DNA from 3 places in the Leeia aquatica genome. Region 2 is predicted to be linked to each of the others. Evidence: predicted binding sites of a transcription regulator. Region 2 holds the regulator's gene; each other region holds the start of a gene.
The links. The regulator FNR, encoded in region 2, switches genes on or off when oxygen is low (the NO sensors DNR and NnrR bind a similar motif). The targets are predictions, from matches to a motif close to TTGATNNNNATCAA.
Positions count from the first base shown of each region.

Region 1: a site for FNR is predicted at 2,907-2,920, ahead of HF682_RS08450 (hemerythrin domain-containing protein). Genes of this name have one in related genera too.
Region 3: a site for FNR is predicted at 2,851-2,864, ahead of HF682_RS04300 (sarcosine oxidase subunit beta family protein). Genes of this name have one in related genera too.

Region 1 is NZ_JABAIM010000001.1:1,634,426-1,641,429, forward strand. It holds gene HF682_RS08440 (carbohydrate ABC transporter permease) at 1-777, opposite strand, end outside; gene tfpB (type IV pilus assembly ATPase TfpB) at 961-2,763, opposite strand; gene HF682_RS08450 (hemerythrin domain-containing protein) at 2,974-3,411, shown strand; gene HF682_RS08455 (DUF2249 domain-containing protein) at 3,398-3,613, shown strand; gene HF682_RS08460 (hypothetical protein) at 3,610-4,878, shown strand; gene HF682_RS08465 (c-type cytochrome) at 5,008-5,433, shown strand; gene HF682_RS08470 (cbb3-type cytochrome c oxidase subunit I) at 5,480-6,919, shown strand.
Region 2 is NZ_JABAIM010000001.1:52,026-59,029, forward strand. It holds gene HF682_RS00345 (ParA family protein) at 1-74, opposite strand, end outside; gene HF682_RS00350 (PhoH family protein) at 148-1,566, opposite strand; gene HF682_RS00355 (peroxiredoxin) at 1,615-2,082, opposite strand; gene HF682_RS00360 (DUF2325 domain-containing protein) at 2,229-2,564, shown strand; gene HF682_RS00365 (hypoxanthine-guanine phosphoribosyltransferase) at 2,656-3,210, shown strand; gene HF682_RS00370 (BMP family ABC transporter substrate-binding protein) at 3,285-4,370, opposite strand; gene HF682_RS00375 (LysR family transcriptional regulator) at 4,461-5,381, opposite strand; gene fnr (fumarate/nitrate reduction transcriptional regulator Fnr) at 5,416-6,171, opposite strand; gene HF682_RS00385 (hypothetical protein) at 6,342-7,004, shown strand, end outside.
Region 3 is NZ_JABAIM010000001.1:835,573-842,576, forward strand. It holds gene HF682_RS04290 (sarcosine oxidase subunit alpha family protein) at 1-1,168, opposite strand, end outside; gene HF682_RS04295 (sarcosine oxidase subunit delta) at 1,165-1,461, opposite strand; gene HF682_RS04300 (sarcosine oxidase subunit beta family protein) at 1,473-2,732, opposite strand; gene HF682_RS04305 (hypothetical protein) at 3,184-3,696, shown strand; gene HF682_RS04310 (substrate-binding periplasmic protein) at 3,777-4,532, shown strand; gene HF682_RS04315 (HD-GYP domain-containing protein) at 4,535-5,629, opposite strand; gene HF682_RS04320 (PAS domain S-box protein) at 5,658-7,004, opposite strand, start outside.

The DNA of each region.
Region 1 (7,004 bases), 1.6 Mb from region 2:
GGTAGCATCTCCGGGGCCACCGGAGGTGATCAGCGCAGGCTCGGCATACAACTGCAGCGTGCCAATCAGCGACAGCACCATGCAGAACAACAGCACATTCTTCAACCGTGGCAGGGTGATGAACCAGAACTGCTGCCAGCGCGATGCCCCATCCAGTCGCGCGGCCTCGTACAGGTCCGCCGGAATCTGCTGCACCCCGGCCAGCAACAGGATGGCGTTGTAGCCGGTCCAGCGCCAGGTTAGCGCGATGGCGATCACTGCCGTAGCGCCGTGGGGTGAGTTCAGCCATTCCACTGGCCCGACGCCCAGGCTGGTCAACCACTGGTTGACCGCACCGAACTGGTCATTGAACAGCAAACGAAACAGCGCCGCGTAAGCCACTTCACCCACCACCACCGGCACAAACAGGGCAAAGCGATGCAGGGCGCGCCAGCGCAGGTTGGGTGAAGCCAGCGCCACCGCCAGTGCGGTGGCCAGCAGCAGCATGAATGGCACTTGCAGCAGGATGATCAGCAGGGTGTTGCGCAATGCGGTCCACAGCATCGGGTCGGACCACAGGCGGCTCAGGTTGCTGAGCGGTGCCCACAGCGCGGGTTGCTGCCGGGTGTCGTGCAGCATCAGCCAGAGGGCATCAGTAATCGGGTACAGCCAGAACAGCCCAAACAGCAGCAGGTAGGGGGCCAGAAAGCCCCAGGCCACACCATTCTGCGCCCAACGGATGCGGGCCCGTACCGGGTGGCCGACGCCCGGCGCGGTCAAGCTCATACTGTCAGTCATGTCATCCCCCGAGACAGGACCTGACCCTGAACAGGGCCTGAGGTCGCGGCTGGCTTGGTACCAGCTCTGTGTGTCGAGGGTCATTCTGTTGCACCGGTCAAGCCCGGCACAACCGATCAATTCTCATGGAATGAATAAAGAGAGCTAATGCATTAGCCGTGTAAACGTCCTGCAGATGCGACATCAGCCCCGCTCGCTGGGCACCACTTTCATGACTTCTTCTACGGTGGTGAGCCCGGCGGCCACTTTCTGCGCCCCGGCCAGACGCAGGGTGCGCATGCCCTCCTGCACCGCCTCGGCGCGCAAGGCATCCAGCTCCACCCCGGTGGCAATCTTGTGGCGCAAGCCGGTGCTGATGCTCATCATCTCATACAGACCGATGCGGCCCCGAAAGCCGGTCATCCGGCATTCCAGACAACCCTTGGCCCGGTAGGCCCCAGTGGGCAGGGGGCCACGGCGCGGGGCCAGCAGCTCGTTCCACAACGCCTCATCCGGTGCGCCCGGCTCCTTGCAGTGCGGGCACAGGGTACGCACCAGCCGCTGCGCCATCACCCCGACCACGGTCGAGCTGATCAGATACGGCGGTACCCCCAGCTCACGCAGGCGGATGATGGCCGAAGGGGCATCATTGGTATGCAGGGTGGATAGCACCAGATGCCCGGTCAGCGCCGCTTGTACCGCCATGTCCGCCGTGTCGCGGTCGCGGATTTCGCCCACCATGATGATGTCCGGGTCCTGCCGCAGCAGCGCCCGCACACTGGCGGCAAAGTCGAGGTCGATCTGCGGCTGCACCTGCATCTGGTTGAATGCGGGCTCGACCATTTCAATCGGGTCTTCCACCGTGCAGACATTCACCTCATCGTTCGCCAGTTGCTTGAGGGTGGTGTACAAGGTGGTGGTCTTGCCGGAGCCGGTCGGCCCGGTAACCAGCACGATGCCGTGCGGCTGGTTCACATAGCCCTGCCAGCGCTGGCTGTCGTCCCGACTGAAACCCAGCTCGGCGAAGTTGCGAATCAGCACCTGCGGGTCGAAGATGCGCATCACCAGCTTCTCACCAAAGGCGGTAGGCAAGGTGGACAGGCGCAGCTCGATTTCACGGCCATCCGGCGACTTGGTCTTGATGCGGCCATCCTGTGGTCGCCGCTTCTCGGCCAGATCCATCCGCCCCAGCACCTTGATGCGGGCGACAATGGCATTCATCACCGTGGCGGGCACCTGATACACCGGGTGCAGCACGCCGTCGATCCGAAAGCGCACGTTGCCACTCTCGCGGCGCGGCTCGACATGAATGTCCGACGCACGCTGCTCATAGGCATACTGGAACAGCCAGTCGACCAGTGCCACCACATGGTGGTCGTTGGCATCGACATCACCGCGTCGCCCCAGTTGCACCAGCTGCTCAAAATTGGCCAGCTGCGGCTGCTGCCCACCCTGTGCCACGGTCTGCTTGACGAAGCGGGACAGATTATTGAATTCCGGCAAGTAACGGGCAATGTCTTGCGGATTGGCCAGCACCCGCTTGATCTTCAAGCCGAGAATCTGCGTCAGCTCCTCCTCCCAGGCACGGGCAAAGGGCTCGGCAGTCGCCACCGTCACGCTGTTACGATCCACCGCCACCGGCAAGATGCCATGGCGGCTGGCATAGGCCTGGGTCAACACCCCACCCACACTGGCCACGTCGATTTTCAGCGGATCAATCACCAGATAGGGCAAACCCACCCGCCCGGCCAGCCAGTGTCCCAGCCAGTCCATGTCCACCAGCGCGTGCGGTGGCTTGGCGCTGTGCCAGTTCTGCGCTGCAATCAGGGTAAACGGGTGTACATCACCATGCACCGAGGTTCGCGCCGGAATCAGGAAGTCCGCAATCTCCGCCTCCCTCAGCACGCCTTCCAGCAACAGGCAATTCAACACCTCCCGTGTCGACAGGCGCGGGTCTGCCTTGCTGCGGATCGGGGAGAAGGTAGAAGCAGGCGCTGCAACCGTCATGATGGCCTTTGATGGAGGATATCCGGAGACGGGCCCATTATAGCCCGGTCAACTCTGGCCGTATCTGCCTTTCAGGTCAGATGGGTCAAGCCGCCTGCACCAGCGGCCCCCACGCGCAGCAAGCATGCAGGATCAAACATTTCTTGATGCGCATCATTCAGAACCGTCCGGACAAGGGGGACACTGGACCCCTGTTCCGGAAGGATGCGCATGATGTCGCTCACCACTACCCTCACCCTTGAACACCGCCAGTGTGACGAGTTGTACACCACCCTGGAAAACACCTTGCGCAACAGTGACTGGCTGCAGGCCGAGCGCCTGTTTGCCCGCTTCAGCGGCAGCCTGCTGCAGCATTTTGTCGATGAAGAGCAACTACTGTTCCCTGCCTTTGAGGCGGTCACCGGCAATCGCAGCGGGCCGACCCAGGTCATGCGCTTTGAGCACCAGCAGATACGGGATGAACTGGATGCGCTGCAGCATGGCATACAGCAGCGCGACCGCTCGGCGGCCATTGGTCATGCCGACACCCTGCTGATCCTGATCCAGCAACATAATGTGAAAGAAGAAAACATTCTCTACCCGATGTGCGAGCAGCGCATTCCGGATATCGCGCAACGCTGGCAGGAGCGGCATCATGTCGCCGCGTGACCTGCGCGGCATGGTGCCACCCGAACCGATGGAAATCATCCTGGATGCGGTAGACACGGCAGCGGCGGGCAGCCAGCTGCAATACCTGTTACCGCATTTTCCGCAACCGCTGCTGCCCTACCTGCAGCAGCGCGGGGTGTTTTACGACAGCGAGATGTTGCCGGACTATAGCGGCGTGGTGCTGACCCTGACCTTGCCGTGACCGCAGTGCTGCCCCAGCTGGATCAGGCTCCGCCACTGACGCTACCGCTACGCTTCTTCGTCGCCGGGCTGCTCTGGCTGCTGCCCGCCTTGCTGGCGCTGGGCTGGAGCGAGGGGGCCTACCCCTCACTCTCACTGCTGATTCCGCTGCACCTGTTTACGCTGGGCGTGCTCGGTAACATCATGCTCGGTGCGCTGCTGCAGTTGCTGGCGGTGCTCTCCGGCTGGCGCTGCAGTCAGCCCGGCTGGTGGACGATCGGCCTGTGGGGCGGCTGGCAACTGGGCACCCTCAGCCTGATCACGGCATTTCTGCAGGAATTTTCCCCATTCTGGTTACAGCTGACCAGTGTGCTGTTCACTGTGGTAGCCCTGCATTTGGCCACCTTGCTGTGGCAGGTGTGGCGTTTGCCGACACGGGATGGCAGCAGCCGCAGTCTGCGCATGGCGCTGCTGTGCCTGCTGCTGACCCTGTTGCTGGGCGGCGCCATGCTGCAGGTGCTGACCGGTCAGCTGCCGCTGCCACTGGCCCGCCTGCTGGTGTGGCACCGCCTGTTGGCGCAAGGCTGGGTGCTGCTGCTGATCATGGCCGTGGCACAAAGCGTGGCGCCCTTGTTTCTGATGACGCCCCCTTACCCGCCCGTCTGGCAGCGGCATGCCTGGTGGGGCTGGCCCACTTGCCTGTTACTGGCCGCGCTGTGCATGGCCCGCTGGCCCGATCAGGGCGGCAGCTTGTGGGCCTGGCTCCCGGCGCTGTGCTTTTGCGGGCTGACCTGGCGTCGGCTGCAACAGACCCGACGCCATAGCGAATGGCTGCTGCCCTACTGGCGGCTGGCGCTGGCATGGCTATCCGTACTGTTGTTGCTGTGGCCGCTGTTCAGCTGGCAAACGCTGCCCGGTTGGCTGGGGCGCTTGCTGGGCTGGGGCTGGCTGTGCGGGCTGGCACTCACATTGGTCCTGGGCATGCTGCACCGTATCGTACCTTTCCTGTTGTGGCTGGACCTGAAGAACCTGGCCCCGCCGCGTTACAAACTGCCCAGCCTGCAGGATTTCATCAGTGAGCAGCATGCCCGGCGCAACTTGCAATTATGGCTGGGTGTCCAGGCCTGCGCCTTGTGCTGGATTGCCTACCCGCTGTGGGGGCGTTGGCTGCTGGCGACCAGCCTGTTGCTGCTGTGGGGTACCCTGCTGCAGCTGGGGTGCCAGGCCTGGCAACGCCACCACCGGCTGCGTCGCCAGTTACCCGCACACGGCGATGCACACGCTTGACCACGCTCCGACCCAAGGCGGATGCGCCCGGGATTGATTGATACGCATCAATGCCTCGGCTAGCCCGCAAAACGTACAGTCCTCCCTGACCAGCCGGCATTCCGGCCAAATCTAGAAAGGGAGGTCGCAATGAGCGCCAGCTTTACCAAATCGGCCGCGCGCAACATGTTCTATGGTGGGGGGGTGTTTTTCTTCCTGTTGTTTGTCGGTCTGACCGTGGATACCGTCCGGACATCCCCCAAACGGGACAACAGTGCCAACCTGACCGAGCAAGTGGTGCGCGGCAAGCGACTGTGGGAAGTCAATAACTGCATTGGCTGTCACACCCTGCTGGGTGAAGGCGCTTACTTTGCACCGGAGCTGGGTAATGTCTATACCCGTCGTGGCCCCGAGTTCATCAAGGCCTGGATCAAGGCACAACCCACCGGCGCACCGGGTCGTCGTCAGATGCCGAACTTCCATCTGACCGACAGCGAGCTGGACGATCTGGTGGCCTTCCTCAAATACACGGGTGAGATTGATACCAGCAAGTGGCCCCCCAACAAGGAAGGCTGATCCGAATGCCCTCCTCTGACTTTTCCAGCATTGCAAGGAGCTTTGCATGACCACCTCCGCGACGGCCACCCTGCCGCCCGCAAGCGCAGGGAACAAAGCACCCGCGAGCGCCCAGCTGAAATACGCTTCGCAAGCGGTTGCCAAACCTTACTTTATTGCCGCCATTGGCCTGTTTGTCGGGCAGATCATCTTTGGTCTGCTGATGGGCCTGCAGTACGTGATCGGGGACTTCCTGTTCCCGGCCATTCCCTTCAACGTGGCACGGATGGTGCATACCAATCTGCTGATCGTCTGGCTGCTGTTCGGCTTCATGGGGGCAGGCTACTACCTGATCCCGGAAGAGTCCGAGCGGGAGCTGCACAGCCCGAAACTGGCCATCCTCACCTTCTGGGTATTCCTGGTGGCCGGGGCGCTGACCATTGTCGGCTATCTCTCGGTTCCCTATGCCACGCTGGCCAAGATGACCGGTAACGACATCCTGCCAACCATGGGCCGGGAATTCCTGGAGCAACCCACGCTGACCAAAATCGGCATCGTACTGGTGGCCTTGTCCTTCCTGTTCAACCTGAGCATGACGGTACTCAAGGGCCGCAAGACCAGCATCACCCTGGTGATGATGCTCGGCCTGTGGGGGCTGGCGGTATTCTTCCTGTTCTCCTTCTACAATCCGCACAACCTGGTACTGGACAAGTACTTCTGGTGGTGGGTGGTTCACCTGTGGGTGGAAGGCGTGTGGGAACTGATCATGGGTGCCATGCTGGCCTTCGTGCTGATTAAGGTCACCGGCATTGACCGCGAAGTGGTGGAGAAGTGGCTGTATGTGATCATCGCCATGACCCTGATCTCCGGCATTATCGGCACCGGCCACCATTACTTCTGGATCGGTACACCGACCTACTGGCAGCCGCTGGGTTCCATCTTCTCCGCGATTGAACCCATCCCCTTCTTCATGATGACGCTGTTTGCCTTCAACGCGGTGAACAAGCGCCGTCGTGAGCACCCGAACAAGGCCGCCGTGCTGTGGGCGCTGGGTACCGGGGTGATGTCCTTCCTTGGCGCCGGGGTGTGGGGTTTCCTGCATACGCTGGCCCCGATCAACTACCTGACCCACGGTACGCAGATCACCGCCAGCCACGGTCACATGGCCTTCTATGGTGCTTACGCCATGGTGGTGATGACCATGATCTCCTACAGCATGCCGCTGATGCGGGGTCGTGAAGCCAACAGCAATGCCTCGCAAGTAGTGGAAATGTGGTCGTTCTGGCTGATGACAGTGGCGATGGTGTTCATCACCCTGTTCCTCACTGCGGCGGGCATCCTGCAGGTGTGGATGCAACGCATGGGCGACCAGCCGCTGCCCTTCATGGCTGCCCAAGAGAAGATCGCCTTCTTCTACTGGCTGCGTGAAGGGGCCGGGGTGGTCTTCATGATTGGTCTGGTGGTCTATATCGCCAGCTTCTTCATCAAGGGTCGCGAAGACGCCTGAGCCTCACCCGGACTGAAGGCGCCCTGCGGGGCGCCTTTTTTATGACCCGCCACAGCTTCAACCCGGTCTGCCTTCCCTTGTTATC
Region 2 (7,004 bases):
GCTGCCGCCAGGTTGAAGGCTGTGGTGGTCTTGCCGACGCCACCTTTCTGATTGAATACCGCCAGCATGCTCATGGACGCGCGCGTTCCCTATGGGTGTGCAGCGGCACCAGATTGGTGCCGCTGCTTCGGATGGATATCCGTTTGACTATAGCGTCTCTGCTGCGTAATCGGCAAGGCGAGAACGCTCGCCGCGTTGCAGGGTCACGTGTCCGGAGTGCGCCCAACCCTTGAAACGGTCCACCACATAGGTCAGGCCGGAGCTGCCCTCCGTCAGGTACGGCGTATCAATCTGCGCGATATTGCCGAGGCAAATGATCTTGGTGCCGGGGCCGGCACGGGTGATCAACGTCTTCATCTGCTTGGAGGTCAGGTTCTGGGCTTCGTCGATGATCACAAACTTGTTGAGAAAGGTGCGCCCGCGCATGAAATTCAGGGATTTCACCTTGATACGGGCTCGAATCAGGTCACGGGTGGCGGCGCGGCCCCATTCCCCGGCTTCCTGGTCGCTCTGGTTAAGGACATCCAGATTGTCTTCCAGCGCGCCCATCCAAGGCGTCATCTTTTCCTCTTCTGTCCCCGGCAGGAAGCCGATGTCCTCGCCAACCGGTACGGTAACGCGAGTGACGATGATTTCCGTATAGAGCTTCTTCTCCAGCGTCATCGCCAGACCGGCTGCCAGTGTCATCAGGGTTTTGCCGGTACCGGCCTGCCCCAGCAGGGTGACGAAATCAATATTCGGGTCCATCAACAGGTTGAGGGCGAAATTCTGCTCACGGTTACGCGCGGTGATACCCCAGACATTGTTCTTCTGATGGGTATAGTCCTTCAGGGTTTCCAGCACCACCGTCTTGCCAGTTTGCTCTCGCACGATGGCACTGAAATCCTCCTGGCCACCGCCAAACAAAAATTCATTGACCATCAAGGACTTGCACAGAGGTCCGCTCAGCTTGTAGAAGGTACGCCCTCCTTCCTGCCAACTGCTCATGCCCTTGCTGTGTGCATCCCAGAAATCGGCAGGCAATTCCTGGAAGCCGGTGTACAGCAAGTCGGTGTCTTCCAGTACCTTGTCGTTGGTGTAGTCCTCGGCTGCAATGCCCAGCGCGCGGGACTTGATGCGCATATTGATGTCTTTCGACACCAGAATGACTTGCCGCCCAGGGTGCTGCTCGCGCAGGGCGGCGACCACCGACAGGATCAGGTTGTCGGCCTTGCCGAGCGGCAGGTGGGCCGGGGTAGTGGGGGCGAGCGGGGCGGTTTGCAGGAACAGATTGCCGGTGGCACCACCTTGAGAGGGTTCCGCCAGTGGAATGCCCTGGTCCAGGGTGCCTTCGGTGCCGCTGACCATCTGATCGAGGAAGCGGCTGGCCTGACGGGCATTGCGGGAGACTTCCGACATGCCCTTCTTGTTGTTGTCCAGTTCTTCCAGCGTCATCATCGGCAGGAAGATGTCGTGCTCATCGAAACGGAACAGGCTGGTAGGGTCGTGCATCAGCACGTTGGTATCCAGAACGAACAGCTTGGTGGCGACGGGGCTTTTCTTGCTGCGCTTGGCCGGGCTACCCATGCGGAATTTCCTTTCGTTGTTGGACAAGGACACGCTACGGTGAACAGATTACGCTTGCATGACACGCGCTTTCAAGGTGGCCAGTACGTTGGCCGCATGGCCGGGTACCTTGACCCCGCGCCAGGCTTCCACCAGTACGCCTGCGGGGTCGATCAGGAAGGTGCTGCGCTCAATACCGCGCACCTGTTTGCCATACATGTTCTTCATGCGGATTACGTCAAACAGGGTGCACAGGGCTTCATCGGTATCCGCCAGCAGCGGAAACGGATAGCCCATCTTCTCGCGAAAGCGGTCGTGCGATTTGACCGAGTCACGCGAGACGCCCACCACATCGGCTTGCAGGCTAGCAAATTCGGCGTGCAGGTCGCGGAAATCGTTGCCCTCGTTGGTGCAACCGGGCGTGCTGTCCTTGGGGTAGAAGTAGAGAACCAGCCAACGGCCTTGGCCGGGTGAGAAGTGGAACGGATTTACGCCACTGGCTGCGGCGGTGAACGAAAGTACAGTCTGGTTCAGCATGCAGGACTCCATGAGGCTTCAGTGTTCAGCATCGCTGATTCTGTGCGGGGATGCAAGGGGTTCGCGCAGCCTGATACCAGACTTGACATGGCATGCCTGCCACATAATATAATGATAATGGTTATCATTAATATATGGATGCAAACATGAACGCCATGATCATCGGTGCCGATACCCTGGGTAACATTCCGCAGCTGCTGCTGGACCATGGCATCCAGATTTCACGTCACATCACGGGTCGCAATGCATCGCACCAGCGCAAGCTGCCGGGCTTGCCCAAAGATACCCAGTTGCTGATCCTGTTCACGGATTTCCTGGGTCACAATGTGATGCGCCATTTCCGGGCTCTGGCGCAAGAGAATGGGGTGCCGGTGATGGCGTGCCGACGCTCTGTCTGTGCCATCAAGGAAACGCTGGTGCAGTGTGGCATCGGCCAGCCGTGCCAAGGTTGCCCCAAGCAGTCTGGCAAACGCAACCATTGAGCGGGCCAAACGGGAAATACGGTTCACCACCCTTTAACCGGCGGGCCGGGTAGTTTAAAATGCCGCTTTGCATAAGCCGTGAATCCCGACCATGTCGAACGCCCATATTGAAGCCCAGCGCGTACTGGATGAAGCTGATTGCCTGCATGACCACGCCGAGGTCGAGGCAGCACTGGCCCGCATGGCCAGCCAGATTACCAGCCGGCTGGCAGATCAAGACCCTTTGCTGTTCTGTGTGATGAATGGCGGGCTGATCGTTACGGGTCAATTGTTGCCGCGTTTGACCTTTCCCCTGCAGTGCGAGTACCTGCATGCCACCCGCTATGGCAAAGAAACTTCGGGTGGGCGTCTGGCCTGGGTGGTGAAGCCGACGGAGCCGGTCAAAGGCCGTACCGTTCTGGTGGTGGATGATATTCTGGATGAAGGGCATACCCTGGCAGAAATCGTGCGTTACTGTCGGGAAGAAGGTGCAGCCGAGGTGCTGGTGGCCGTGCTGGTGGACAAGCTGCATGATCGCAAGGCACCGGGCATCAAGGCTGATTTCATTGGGCTGGAAGTGGCCGACCGCTTTCTGTTCGGTTTTGGCATGGATTACAAAGGCTACTGGCGTAACGCACCAGGTATCTATGCGGTGAAAGGGCTGTAAGCCAGCCTGTTTGCTTCGTGCAGCCAACAAAAAAACCGGCCAGATGGCCGGTTTTTTTGTTGGCTGTCACCATCTTACTTCGGCACTGTGCCTTCCACGCCTTCCACATACCAGGTAATGCCATGCATGTCGCCATCAGACATGGTTTTGCCTGCGGCCACTTTCACGGCACCGGTGTTGTCCTTGATCGGACCGGCGAAGATCGGGGCTTTGCCGGAGATGATGTCGGCACGGCGAGCGGCCACCTTCTTCTTCACATCGTCCGGCAGGCTCTTGTTCAGTGCGCCCAGATCGATCATGCCTTCCTTCAGGCCCCACCAGATCGGTTCGTTCTTCCAGTTGCCATCCATCGCAGCCTTGACGGCCTTGGTGTAGTACACCCCCCAATTGATCTGGCTGGCAGCCAGGTGGGCATCAGCACCGAACTTGGTCATGTCGGAATCCCAACCGAAGGCTTTCACCTTCTTCTCCTGCGCGGTTTGTACCACGGCAGCGGAATCGGTGTTCTGCATCAGGGTATCCACACCTTGGGCGATCAGGGTTTCAGCCGCCTGGCGTTCCTTGGCCGGGTCGTACCAGCTGTTGATCCAGATCACCTTGACGGTGGCTTTCGGGTTGTTGGCGCGAGCACCCAGGGTGAAGGCGTCAATATTGCGTACCACTTCCGGAATCGGTACCGAGGCCACCACGCCCAGCTTGCTGGTCTTGCTGGTCAGGCCCGCCACATAACCGGCAAGATAGGCACCTTCATAGGTGCGGACATCGTAGGTGCCGACGTTCTTGTCACTCTTGAAGCCGGTGGCGTGCAGGAACACGGTGTTCGGGAACTGCTTGGCCACCTTCAGCGTCGGGTTCATATAGCCAAAGGAGGTGGTAAAGATCACCTTGTTGCCATCTTGCGCCAGCTTGCGGATCACCCGTTCGGCATCCGCCCCTTCCGGTACGCTTTCCACAAACGTGGTTTTTACCTTGCCTGGGAACATCTTTTCGACGGCCTGACGGCCTTGATCATGGGCGTAGGTCCAGCCAGCATCGCCCACCGGGCCTACATAGACGAAGCCCACCTTGAAGGGCTCGGCAGCATGTGCCACGCCAATGACCCCACTCACCACGAGGGCGGCAGTCAGCTGTTTGAGTACGGTTCTGCGCGAAATAACCACAAGTTGCTCCTTTGCATCAAAAGTTGCACCGTGACGGTGGGGGGTATGCGGGGCGGCCAGACGGCCGGGTTGTCATGAATTGTAGACCGTTTACAGCATGACGGGGGGATGCAGCAGCTTCTGCATCAGGTCGGGTTGATCAAGCCGCTTTAGCCACCACTGCAGGGCGTTGCCGCTATCGCTGGCTCGCCAGGCCAGATGGAAAGGGTGGGGTAAGCGTTGATCCACCACTTGCTTGTGGATCAAGCGACCTTCTCGCACATAAGGTTCAGCCAGCTCACGCGCCAGATAGCCACAGGCCAGACCGCTGAGCTGGATCGTCAGTTTGGTCCGCATGTCGGGGACATGCAGGATTTCCTGACCACTGAGAATGCCGGATGAACGTGGCGGCAGGCTGCGTGAGGTATCCGCGACGGCAACCGAGCGATGCCACAGGATGTCTTGTGGCTGCAGAGGCTCCGGCAATTCGGCCAGAGGATGATTGGGTGCGACACAGAACACAAAATCCAGCGACCCGATGGTACGGGTGGAGAAACCGCCGCCCGCCGGAGCGTCACCCGGCGCGCCAACCACCAGATCCGAGCGTCGGGTCAGCAGCGAATCCCAGGTTCCCCCCAATACCTCATGAGTGATGCGGATACGGGTGCCGCTACCTTGTGCATAGAAATCCGCCAGTATGGGTAGCAGTGCCGTACTGGGGAAGATGGTGTCCATGGCAATGGACAGCTCGGTCTCCCAACCTGTGGCTACCCGCTTGACCCGGCTTTCCAGCTCACCTGCCGCACGCAGCAGGTGGCGGCCTTCTCGTAGTAATTCCTGCCCGGCCGGTGTGAGCCGTGCGCGATGCCCGCTGCGGTCAAACAGCTTGACATCCATATCCTGCTCAAGCTTCTGCACGATATAGGTAATCGCAGACGGCACGCGGTGCAGCACTTCAGCCGCGGCAGCAAAGCTGCCCTGGCGATCGATGGTATCCAGAACGGTGAGGGCATCCAGACTCAGGCGCAGCATCTACAGACCTTCCTGTGTCCTGAAGTGTGCAGGGTCAGGCCTTGCCTGAACATCCCGACAACACCTGTTTCAGGGCGGGCAGGTCCAGGATTTCGATTTCCTTGTTGTGGACCCGGATCAGCCCCTGTTCCTGGAAACGCGAGAAGCCGCGACTGATGGTTTCCAGCTTGAGCCCCAGATAGCTGCCAATTTCCTCACGCGTCATGCGCAGCACAAAGCTGCGGGAGGAGTAACCGCGTAAGGCAAAGCGTTGTGACAGGTTCAGCAGGAAAGCAGCCAGGCGTTCCTCGGCCTTCATATTACCCAGCAACATCATGACGCCATGGTCTCGTACGATTTCACGGGACAGCACCTTGTAGAAATTATTCTGCAAGGAGGGGATATGCCGGCTCAGTTCCTCCAGGTCGGCAAACGGAATCTCGCAGACCTCGGAGTCTTCCAGCGCAATCGCACCGCAGCTGTGTGTCTCGGTGCTGATGGCGTCCAGCCCCAGCAATTCGCCTGCCATCTGGAAACCGGTGACTTGCTCGCGGCCATCTTCTGACAGCACGCTCATCTTGAAGAAACCCAGTCGCACCGCAAACAGGGAGCGCATGGCATCACCAGCCCGATACAGCGGCTCGCCCTTTTTGACTTTGACGCGCTGGGTGATGACGGTTTCCAGCTGGTTCATTTCATCACTGTTCAGGCCCAGCGGCAAACACAGCTCGCGCAGGCTACAACTGGAGCACGCTACCTTGAGGTGCTTGAGGGAAACTTCCTGAATAGGGATGGTGGAGGTATGGTTCATGCCAAATCGGTAGGTGTTGATACAGGTCAACCACGAACGGGCGGTGGATGGGCATAGTGGCAAAAACTGCTCACAACCCCGACCCAACCATGCCCGTCCTCTCGCTTGGTCAACATCATAGCCTGAATGCGGATTTTCCGACAGTGGCCGTCCCACGTGGCTGGGGACAAATGTTGTCTTTCAACATGGACGACATCGCCGCCTTCCCCGCACTTCGCCAGATTCGACAACCCCGGCTGAATGACGCAGCCGTCGGGCGAGCCTGGTCGCGCCCGGCGATCGGCCGTCTGCCGCCCGCGCTGTGCATGACGGAGTGCTGGCCGCGTAAGCCGGCGGCAGTTCAGCCTGTACAAGAGGCCATTACGCTGGAGTGGCAGCAGTGGTGCGCCTTGCTGGGCAAGCGTCAACCGACCCAGATGCAGCTGCATGTGTCAGCGCATCCACAGGTTTTTGCGCTGGCGCTGGCCGACTGGCTGCAGCGGCGTGACTCCGTGTCTCCAAGTATGCCTTGTGGCATCGTACTGTATCTGGGGCAGGCGGATGTGCCGGATTGCTCAGGCGTGCCTGGCGCAGACGTGATGCTGCGCAGCATGGCGGGGGGCGAGCCCGGTTTCCATGCCTCATGCCTCACCGTACTGCCCGCTGTGTTGCAACAGGCTGGCGGCAGGGTCGGTGTGGAACTGTGGCTGGGACAGCTCATGGATGCGGAGGCCATGGCGCAGGTGCATGCCTTGTTGCTCATGCAGCCCGCCCGGCTTTGCTTGCGGGGTGTGGTGGCGGCAGCCGTATCCGCCAGCCAGCTATTGCAACAAAAAGAACAGCTGTATCAGGTG
Region 3 (7,004 bases), 780 kb from region 2:
GTGCCTTGGCAATGCCATAGCCCTTGTACAGCTGCACCCCAGCGGCTTCCACCGCCTGCTGGCGATGGCGCACCGCACCCTGGGCACGGGTGTCGATCAGGTGGACACGCGCCCCGGCTTCGGCCAGGTCTCGCGCGGCATCGTAGCTGTAGTCGTTGTTGGTCATCAGCGCCACCTCGTGCCCCACGCGCACGGCGTAGCGGTTGAGGTAGCTGTGGCCTGCGGCGGCGGTCAGCGTGCCCGGCAGGTCGTTGTAGCCAAACACCAGCGGGCGCTCGATGGCACCACAGGCCAGCACCAGCTGGTGCGCGCGAATCTTGTGCAGACGCTGGCGCGGCTGAGTGGCGATGCGGGCGGCAATCGGCATATGGTCTTGTTGCTGTTCCAGCGCCTGCACCAGATTACCATCGTGTACAGCAAAGGCGGTAGTACGCGGCAGCAGCTGCACATTCGGCAGGCTGACCAGCTCGGCCTGTACCGACTGCAGCCAGGCAGCAGCGGCCTGACCGCCAATCTGCTGCGCCGGATCGGACAGCAACCAGCCACCCAGTTCCGGCTGTTCATCCACCAGCATGGTCTTCAGTCCGGCGCGCCCCGCCAGCAGGGCGGACCACAGCCCGGCGGCACCACCGCCGACCACCAGCACGTCCACGTGGTGGTGCAGGTGGTCGTAAAACTCCGGGTCGGCCTCGCGCGGGGCCTCGGCATAGCCCGCTGCATTGCGGATGATGCGCTCGAACATCGGCCACAGGCTGGGGAAGCCCATGAAGGTCTTATAGTAGAAGCCTGGCGGCATGAAGCGGCCCAGCTTGCCCATCATGCCCTTGAGGTCAAAGCCCAGCGTCGGCCAGCCGGTGGCGCTGCCTGCAATCAGGCCCTGATACAGCTCGATCTGCGTGGCCTTGGCATCCGGCACGGTATACGCCCCGGTTTCCAGCTGGAACAGCGCATTCGGCTCTTCGGCACCCACGCCATAGATGCCACGCGGACGGCCCAGCTTGAAGCTGCGGCCAATCATGCGCACGCCATTGGCCAGCAGGGCGGAGGCCAGCGTATCGCCGGCGTAGCCGTGCATCTGCTGACCGTCAAAACGGAATTCGAGCGGCTGCGACCGGTCAATGCGGGCGCTGCTGCGTTCGACGCGATGGGTATTACGAACCGTACTCACGCCTCATTCTCCTGCAGGTAAAGCGGCTTGGCTTCCGCGAGGGTCCAGCAACCGGCGATTTCATGGGTGATGGTGCTGCGCTTGACGGCAAACACCTTGCGGCAGCCGCCGGTGTGCTGCCACTGCTCCCAGTGCCAGCCTTTCGGGTTCTTGCGCATGAACACGTAATCGCCCCAGGTGGCATCGTCCACCGCTTCCGGTTCGGCCGGGCGCACGATGTAGGCTTCGCCGGCGTAGCTGAACTCTTCTTCCTCGCGCACTTCTTCGCAGAACGGACAACGAAATTGCAGCATGGGTCTGCTCCTCAGTGGGCCACGGCAGCGGCGCCGTGCTCGTCAATCAGGTGGCCGCTGTGGAAGCGGTCCAGCGCGAAGGCGGCGTTCAGCGGGTGCGGTGCGTCGTAGGCGATGGTATGGGCAAACACATGGCCGGAACCCGGCGTGGCCTTGAAGCCACCGGTACCCCAGCCACAGTTGAAATACAGGCCCTTGACCGGCGTTTTCGAGATGATCGGGCAGGCGTCGGGCGACACATCCACAATCCCGCCCCACTGCCGGTTCAGCCGCACGCGGGAGAACATCGGGAACAGCTCGATGATGGCGGCGGCGGTATGCTCGATCACATGCGGGCTGCCGCGCTGGGCATAGCTCAGGTAACTGTCGATCCCGGCACCGATCACCAGCTCGCCCTTGTCGGACTGGCTGACGTAACCGTGCACCGCTCCAGACATCACCACCGTGTCCAGACAGGGCTTCATGGATTCGGACACAAACGCCTGCAGCGGGTGGCTCTCCAGCGGCAGGCGGATACCGGCCAGCTTGGCCAGCACCGAGCTGTGACCGGCGGCCACGCAGCCCACCCGCTCGGTACGGATATAGCCTTGCGAGGTCTGCAGACCTTTGATGCGGCCATTGTCGATGTCCATGCCGGTGACTTCGCACTGCTGGATGATGTCCACGCCAAGATCACTGGCGGCACGGGCAAAGCCCCAGGCCACCGCATCGTGCCGCGCCACCCCGCCACGCGGCTGGAAGCTGGCCCCCAGCACCGGGTAACGGGCGCGCTTGCTGCAATCCAGCAGCGGGATGCGGGCCTGCACTTCGTCGGCGGTGAGCACCATGGCGTCCACCCCGTTCAGCACGTTGGCGTTCACCCGGCGCTCGATGTCGCGCATGTCCTGCAGGGTGTGACCGAGGTTGAACACCCCGCGCTGGCTAAACATGGTGTTGTAGTTCAGGTCCTGCGACAGCCCTTCCCACAGCTTGAGCGCGTGCTCATACAGCTGGGCGGCTTCGTCCCACAGGTAGTTGGAGCGCACGATGGTGGTGTTGCGCGCGGTATTGCCGCCGCCCAGATAGCCCCGCTCCAGCACGGCGATATTCTTCACACCGTGGTTCTTGGCCAGGTAATAGGCGGTGGCCAGCCCGTGGCCGCCACCACCGACGATCACCACATCGTAAGAAGACTTCAGCTGCGGGCTACGCCACGCCGGGTCCCACTGCTGATTGTGCTTGAGCCCGTGCTTGAACAGGCTCCACAGCGAATAACGGTTGGATGGCATCATCTATCCTGTCTGGTGCGCTGCGCGAACATGGAAAAGCCCTGAAAACGAGGCTTCCCGGATGGCGTTCATTGTTCAAATTCGCCACTCTGTGCGATTGACCGGATCGGACGATGATTTGTTGATTTACGACAAGCCCCCTACCCGGCCTTTATGCCAGCCCGGCTTGACGCCCCCGGCCAGCCCGCACACAGTAGCACAGACTCCTCACCCGCAACGGCGACCAGCACCTCCTCCTGCGCCGCCGGACCACCCCCGGTCAGCCGGTGGGGAGTCGCCAGTGGCGGGCTACAGCGGGTAGACTCGCGGTATAATCTGCCGCAACGTCACCTTGTGTTCATACCGGACAACCCGGCCCCGCACTGTACAGTAGCGGCGCTGTGCATGCACAATGGGTACAACCCTTAGCGTACCTCACCACCTGACAACCGAACCTTACCGGTTCCAGCCAACCATGCAACTCTTGCACCGCCATTACGCCCTGTACTTCACTGCTGAGGAGAATGAACACGGCGCCGTGCTGACCTGCCACGCCCAGCACTTCCTGAGCAAAGCTCATCAGCACATCACGCTGAGTGCCACCATCAGCCTGCCAGCGGCCATGGCTGCCTTGACTCGTCAGATGGAGGCAATAGAAGTCACCCAGTCCATCAGCATCAGGCAAAGCATTGCCTGGCACTATGAGGTCAATGCCAATGTCTGCTATGGCTATACGGCAGATTGCGACTTTGCCCATACCACGTGGACTCAGGGCATGGCAAAAGCCTACAGCACCCGCTTCAACACCGAGATGCTGGCCTTGCTGGACGCCCTGCCGCCTGAGGACCAGCATTTTATCCTGCACTTTTCCGAGCAGGACTGTAGCGACCCATTCTACGACTGTTACTACAGCGAGCTTAGCCACGCCCGCGACGGCTACCAGACTTTTCGGGCCCTGCGTGCACAGTGGCAAACGTACCACCATTAGCTGCCAGACTCCCGCTTGAATTGGGGGGTGGGTTTGCTATACCGAAGTCAGGCCATAACACACTGAACAAGGGTAAGCGGATGCGGACCGTGCTGCTGTTGGCGTGCCTGCTGCTTTCGGCCCTTCAGGCCTGGGCGGGCGAGACGTTGAAAATCGCCGCTGGGCTGTGGCTGGAGCCTTACGTGATTCAGGGTAAGCCGCCCCGAGGCATGGAGCTGGATATCGTGCGGGAGGCCCTGCAGCATGCAGGCTATCAGGTGACATTCATCCTGCAGCCTTTCCACCGGAGCAAGCTGCTGTTTACCACGGGTGAGGTGGATGGCGTGATGACCATTCAGGAAAGCTTCCCGGAGGCCAAGGCGGCCTATCTTTCCGAGCGGTATATCGCTTACCGGAATCAGGCCATTTCCTTGCAAACCCGACAGCTCCAGATCTACAGCATGGCAGACTTGCAGGGGTTTTCTGTTGAGGCCTTCCAGCAGGCCCAGTTTGCACTGGGAGAGGAATTTGCGGCAGTAGTACGCAAGCATCCGTCTTACAGTGAGACTGCGGATCAGCGTACGCAGGTCTTGAAACTGCTGGCAGGCCGGACGGATGTGGCGGTGATGGATGAACGGATTTTCCGCTATCAGCAGGCCCGCCTGCAAAAACAGCCCCCTGCCAACGTGCCTCCTTACCTGCTGCGGGGTGCGGTTGAGATGCATAACCTGTTTCCCGCCACCTGGTATCGCATCGCGTTCAGGAAGCCCGCGCTGCGTGATGCATTCGACCGGGGCCTGGCCTTCCTGCGTACCAGCCACCGCTATCAGCAGATCGTGGATCAATACCTGCAATAAGCCTAATCCTCATCCCGGTAGCGTTCGGCGATCTCGCGGAATTCGGTTTCGATCTGCAGGAAAGCATCGAGGATATCCGGGTCGAAGTGGCGGGCACGGCCTTCGCGCAGGATGCGCACCGCTTCTTCGTGCGGGAAGGGTGGCTTGTAGACGCGGCGGGAGATGAGGGCGTCGTAGACGTCGGCCACCGCCATCAGCCGGGCGGAGAGCGGAATGGCGTCGCCCGCCAGCCCTTCCGGGTAGCCGCTGCCGTCCCATTTTTCCTGATGGTAGTGCGCAATCTCGCGGGCAAAGGTGAGGAAGCTGTTGCTGCCACCCAGCTCGCGCTCGACACTGAGGATGGTGTCCCGTCCGTAGAGGGTGTGCTTTTTCATTTCTTCGAATTCTTCCGCATCCAGCCGCCCCGGCTTGAGCAGAATGCGATCGGGCACCCCCACCTTGCCGATGTCGTGCAGCGGGGCGGATTTGTACAGCAGGGTAATGTTTTCCTCGGTGAGGGTGTCGGCAAAACGCGGGTGCTCGCGCAGGGTGCGGGCGAGCGCGGCGACGTAGTGCTGGGTGCGGCGGATGTGGTTGCCGGTTTCGTTGTCGCGGGTTTCTGCCATCGAAGCCATGGCGGTGATCAGCGCATCCTGCAGGCGGCTGAGTTCGGCGGTGCGCTGCTGCACCAGGTGTTCCAGCAGCTGATTCTCCCCCTTCAGCCAGCGGCTGGCCTGACGTAGCCTTAAATGGGTAGCAACGCGAGCGTAGAGTATGGGCGGGCTGATGGGCTTGGTCAGATAATCCACCGCGCCAAGGTTGAGACCATACTCTTCGTCTTCATCCTGGCTGCGGGCGGTGAGGAAAATCACAGGTATGTCGGCGGTCTCCGGATTCGCCTTGAGCTGGCGGCAGACGCTGTAGCCATCCATCTCCGGCATCATCACGTCGAGCAGGATCAGGTCGCAGCTGGGGGCCAGTTGCAGGGCCAGCGCGCCATTAACAGCGAGCTTGATCCGGTAATGGTCTTTCAGCAACCCGGCCATCAGGCTGAGGTTGTCCGGGGTGTCATCCACCACCAGCAGGGTTAACGGGCTGTTGCTCAGCGGCTCGGCCATGGGTGTGCTCCGCAATGATCCGACGGATTCAGGTCTTCCCTTCCTCCTTCAGTATTGCGGATGCCGCCGGGAAATCAAACCTGGACATGGCTTGATTCAGCTTTTGCAGGCCGGTTGCCCCCAGCTTTTGGGACAACGTCTCTTGCATGCCAGCCACCATCTCGCACGCTTGAGCGTCACACTCTTTAATCAGCGCGCGCAGCTGCTGCAGGCTATCCTCCGGCGACATCTGCTCTGCTACTGCCCCAGCATCAGGCTGGGACAGCCATTCCGCAGCGTGATGCAATATGGACTCCAGCTCAGTCGCCAACGCTTGCAGCGCGGCGGGAAGCTGCTGTTGCTCACCCGCGTGCAAGGCCTGCTCCAGTGTTTGCGCCGCTTCAGCCAATGCATCAGCCCCCAGGGTCGCGGCTACACCTCGCAGGGTATGGGCGCGCCGCTCGGCATCGTCCAGTTGCCCGGACTCCAGCTCGGACTGCAGTGCAAACAGGCAATCGCGCTGGCCTTCGACAAAGCGCCCGAGCATGCGACGAAAGAAGTCCTTGTCTCCCCGCATGCGGCGGACGGCGCTGTTCATGTCCAGCCCAGGAATCTCAGCCATTCCTTGAGGCGGCCGTTGCGCGGGCGTCACGTCAGGACCTGCTGAAGGGTCAGGCAAGCCCGCCCAGTAGGCCAGGGTGGCGTAGAGCAAGGCTGGATCAATCGGCTTGGTGATGTGGTCATTCATGCCGGCACGCAGACAGCGTTCACGCTCGCTTTTCATGGCATGCGCTGTCATGGCCAGCACAGGCAAACTGGCCAGTGCCGGATCCTCCCGCAATAAGCGGGTCGCGGTTAGACCATCCATCTCCGGCATCTGCACATCCATCAATACCAGATCGACCGGGTGGTCGCCCTGCAGGGCAGCCTGCAACAGCTGCAGCGCTTCCGAGCCGTTGCTGGCGACGCTAACCCGTGCCCCTGTGGCCTGCAGCAGTTCCATTGCGATCTGCTGGTTAACATCGTTGTCTTCTGCCAGCAACACATGCAACCGTGAAAAATCGGGCGCAACTTCACTTGGGTGCAGTTGGACCGCATCGGCAGGCTGATACAGCGCGACCACACGTTGCTGCAGGGTGTGCAAGAGCAAAGGAATCGGCAGGGTTCCCTCTACCGTCGCACCTTCCACTTCACGACGGGCGGGCTCGTCGCTGGCCGGGTATAGCAACATGACCTTGGGTTGCGGCACAGGTAGCAGCGACAGCAAGGAGACACCTACTCCCTCAGCCGGATCCAGCAACAACAACTGATAAGGGTGTTGCTCCAGAGCGCGCTGCGCCTGAGCGGTATCGGCGACTGCATCCACGGTGAGCGGCATGGTCCGCAAGGCCGACTG